2 regions of the Oceanobacillus sp. FSL K6-0118 genome follow, and region 2 is predicted to be linked to the other one. Evidence: riboswitches for the same ligand, from Rfam matches in the RefSeq annotation. Region 2 holds a riboswitch; the other holds the start of a gene.

Region 1 (2,207 bases), 1.7 Mb from region 2:
GCGATTTATTTATAGATTGTGGTTATCAATCAAAAGAGGAAGCGGAAAAGGAAGTACAAATTGGTGATTTATGTGTATATAAAGTGAATCCCGAAATTTTAAAGGATCGTTATATTACAGGTAGGGGATTAGATAATCGGACTGGGTTATTTATCGTTGCAGAAGTATTAAAACGATTATCAGAAAAGGATATAAATGTCGGTGTTTATGCGGCAAGTACGGTAAATGAAGAAACGAATATGGGTGGTGCGTATTTTGCTGCTTCAGGAATTAATCCTACAATGGCCATTGCCTGTGATGTGACATTCGCAACCGATTACCCTGGGGTAAATAAAAATAAATATGGAGATGTAAGATTAGAGAAAGGTCCTGTTTTAGCTAAAGGTGCGCCGATTAACATTAAAATGAACAAATTATTAGAAAACGCCGCTAAAAAACTGGATATAAATGTTCAATACGAGTTAACGCCAAGAATGACTGGGACGGATGCTGATAAAATGAGATTTACCGGTAAGGGAGTTCCGATTGCATTAGTATCATTACCGTTACGTTATATGCATTCGCCTGTTGAAACAGCTAGTTTTATCGATATGGAACAGGAAATGGAGTTATTAGTAACGATGATTGAAAATATGACAGGAAAAGAGAGTCTTAATCCTTTGGAAGATTAGTAAATAACTCTTTTCAAATTAAAAAATAAGATGTATACTATACATAAATAATTTAATAATCGATTTCAATCTTCGGGGCAGGGTGTAATTCCCGACCGGCGGTAAATAGCTGTTCGCTATAAGTCCGCGACCCACAGTTTATTTAGATTGTGGTTGACCTGGTGGAAACCCAGGACCGACAGTTAAAGTCTGGATGAGAGAAGATGTCGAGCCTGATTAGGTACTTTTTTTGTACCATAATTTTGCTATACTTTTGTATATTAAACCCTAAAGCGCCCCAATTAGGCCTTTAGGGTTTTTATGTGTAAATATAGCATTTTTATCAGATTTAGGCTTCTCCTTCACGACAAGATAGAAATCGATCATATTGAAGGAGGATAACAAATGGGAAAATCAACTAAGCAATCATTAAGTTTAGTTAAATTAATTATTTTGGCATTATTAGGGACAATTTCATTAGTATTATTTTTCTTAAACTTTCCTTTGCCATTTCTACCACCTTACTTAAAAATAGATTTTAGCGAAGTTCCGGCTTTAATGGCGGGCCTAATTTTTTCTCCAGTCGCTGGTGTTATCGTCGTAGCAGTGAAGAACTTATTGTATCTTGCAGTTTCAGGTGCAGGTGATCCAATTGGAGTTGCGGCAAACTTTTTAGCAGGTCTTATGTTTGTTTTACCGGTATCCATTTTTTATCATCGATTTAAAAAAGGTGTGAAAAGTGTTGTTTCCGGACTAGTAACAGGAACAATCATTATGACAATTGGAATGAGTGTTCTAAATTACTTTATTGTTTTACCAGCGTATGGTTGGTTTATGGGTTGGGAAATGACACCAGAAGTAATTTGGTCCTCTGTTTTAATAGGGGTACTTCCATTTAATGCAATTAAAGGAATTATAGTGGGAATCTTATTCGTTCCTTTATTTATCAAGATGAAGAACTGGGTAGAACAACAACAAGCAAAATTTATATAAATAAAATTCACAGCTAGCCTCTAGGGGTTAGCTTTTTATGTAAATAAAAAAGAAGCAGCAAGTAAACTGCTTCTCCGTCCTTCATCTATTTTTTCTTTGAAACAATTCCTATTGTACATCTTGATATACATATTAAAGCATCTTCTTCGTCCGTTAGGCGTACTTCCCAAACGGCGGTTGTTTTACCACTGTGGATAGGTTTTCCTTTTGCGGTAACTATTCCCTCTCTTTTACTTTTAATATGATTGGCGTTAATCTCAATACCGAAGACATTACATTCATTGAGATCGACATTCATTGCTGCTCCCATACTTGCAACAGTTTCAGCGAGTGCGACAGATGCGCCACCGTGTAAAAAACCATATGGTTGACGAGTTCGTTTATCTACTGGCATAGTCATAATTATTTCATTTTTATCTAAAGAAACGATTTCAATCCCTAGATTTTCGATCAATGTATCATTTAATAAATCTTCCATCTCTATCCCCTTAAATAAAATGACTTATTAGTAATGATATACCTAAAAGTAATCCATATATCGTATTCGTTTTTCCAGTTTCCTTC
Region 2 (2,207 bases):
CGGATGGAAAAGCTCCACTTAATTTCGCCAAATCCACAGCAGCCTCTGTATGACCTGGGCGTGTGAGAACACCACCATCTTTAGCAATGATGGGAAAAACATGTCCAGGTTTTTTAAAGTCCTCTTCTTTTACCCCCGCTTCCATTAATGCGCGAATCGTTAATGCTCGCTCATAAGCACTTATACCAGTTGTTGTTTTTATATGATCGATGGATATGGTAAAAGCTGTAACAAGTGGATCAGTGTTTTCTCTAGCCATTCGATACAAACCTAATTTTTTTGCCAATTTCTCTTCTATCGGTGTACATACAAGTCCTTTTCCATGGGTAATCATAAAATTGATGACTTCTGGTGTTATTCTGTCAGATAAAGCAACAAAGTCTCCTTCATTTTCTCGGTTTTCATCATCACTTACAATAATTGGTTTTCCTTTTTGCAAATCAGCTATAGCCTCTTCAATTGTATGCATTTTTTCACTCCTTTACATAAAGCCATTTTGTTGTAAAAAGTCTTTACTTATTCGATTTACTTTCTGCTCGCGATCATCGTTATGAAGCATTTTTTGAACATACTTTGCGAGCATATCACACTCAATATTTACAATATCTCCTTCTTCTTTTTCGCCAAGAATCGTTTCTTTTGCAGTATGTGGAATTAAGGAGATCGTAAAAATATTTTTTTGGATTCCAAATATAGTTAAACTAGTTCCATCCACCGTTATGGAACCCTTATGCAAGATGTATTTGGTTAAGTCGTTGGGAATTTCTATGTCGTAATAAATCGCATTTTGTTCTTTTTTCTTTTTAACTATTTTCCCTGTAGCATCAATATGTCCAGAGACAAAATGCCCGCCAAATCTTCCATTCGCTGCCATAGCCCGTTCTAAATTTACGGAAGATCCTTTTTTTAGACTGTTTAACGATGTTGCTTTTATCGTTTCTGGCATGGCATCGACTTCAAAATAATCAGATGTAAAATGAGTAACGGTTAAGCAAATACCGTTTACTGAGATGCTATCGCCTAACCCGACATCTTCAAGAATTTTACTCGAAGAAATAGTCATCGTTACAGCTTGATCAGAAACCTTTTGGATCTTTTTTACAGTTCCAATTTCCTCAATAATACCTGTGAACACAAATCTCCCTCCTTTTATTCCTTCATCAGGGGTATAAGATATTTAAATAAATGCAAAAAGCTCTCGACAGTAATACCATCGAGAGCTAAAAGGTTAGAATTTTAGTTAGCAAAATAAAGCATTTTTAACCTATACAAATACAGTATAGACCAAAATACGCCATTCTAAAATTCCTTCTCCCATCCAGACTTTAACTGTCGGTTCCGGATTCTCACCAGATCCACCGCTTGGTATCATAACCGCACGGGTCACGGACTTTGAAGCATTGCTTCATCACCGCCGGTAGGGAATTTCACCCTGCCCCGAAGGAATATATTCGTTATTAAATTCTATTTCATTGTAGCATAAGTTACCGTTCAATTCAAAATATTTTTTAATCCATCTTATTTAAATGCTCTACCATTGTTTCGTATGGCATAGCTCCTAGCGATTTATGCCGAATAATCCCTTTTGAATCAATCATATAAGTCGTAGGAATGGGATTGATTCGATATTTGCTTGAAACGGCCCCATCCCCATCTAGCCCAATGGTAAAGGTCATGCCAAATTCATCCACAAATTTTTGAACATGATCCCTTTTCATTTCTGTGTCTAATAAATTAACAGCTAAAACGACTACTTCATGTTTTTCATGAAATTTTTGCATGTCTGGCATTTCAACTTGACAAGGTGGACACCAAGTTGCCCAGAAATTAAGCATGACTGGTTTTCCTTTATAATCAGACAAGCTTACTTTTTCTCCATTTAACGTTTCTATTTCAAAATCAGGCGCTTTATTCCCTACTTCGATACCCTCTTTATTTTCCTCCGCCAATAATTGTTCCGTCATAAAAAAGGAAAAAAATATCCCTAATACGATAGGTATTAAATAGTTAAACTTCATGATTCATCCTCCGCTTAACATTATTTACTCTTATTGTTCCTGTGCATTACTAATTCATGCAAATAAAAAAGTGAAGTGAATGCTTTTAAGCTTTGCATTCACTTCACTTTTTTTCTAATCTTCATCTTTCACATCAATATCATCAGGAATAGGTTCATTTAGGTATTCCTGAATCATTAGTCGATATTT

What was found. Region 2 has a riboswitch for FMN ahead of ribE (riboflavin synthase). Riboswitches for the same ligand answer to the same signal wherever they lie in the genome.
Region 1: another riboswitch for FMN. It lies ahead of MHI02_RS13825 (ECF transporter S component); the one in region 2 lies ahead of ribE (riboflavin synthase).

What each region holds. Positions count from the first base shown of each region.
Region 1 covers NZ_JBBOVR010000001.1:2,703,936-2,706,142, reverse strand. The annotation lists gene MHI02_RS13830 (M20/M25/M40 family metallo-hydrolase) at 1-671, shown strand, start outside; FMN riboswitch at 736-880, shown strand; gene MHI02_RS13825 (ECF transporter S component) at 1,056-1,643, shown strand; gene MHI02_RS13820 (hotdog fold thioesterase) at 1,729-2,121, opposite strand; gene MHI02_RS13815 (1,4-dihydroxy-2-naphthoate polyprenyltransferase) at 2,132-2,207, opposite strand, start outside.
Region 2 covers NZ_JBBOVR010000001.1:1,010,191-1,012,397, reverse strand. The annotation lists partial or broken gene ribB (3,4-dihydroxy-2-butanone-4-phosphate synthase) at 1-469, opposite strand, end outside; gene ribE (riboflavin synthase) at 482-1,135, opposite strand; FMN riboswitch at 1,303-1,449, opposite strand; gene MHI02_RS05295 (TlpA disulfide reductase family protein) at 1,509-2,018, opposite strand; gene MHI02_RS05290 (excisionase family DNA-binding protein) at 2,133-2,207, opposite strand, start outside.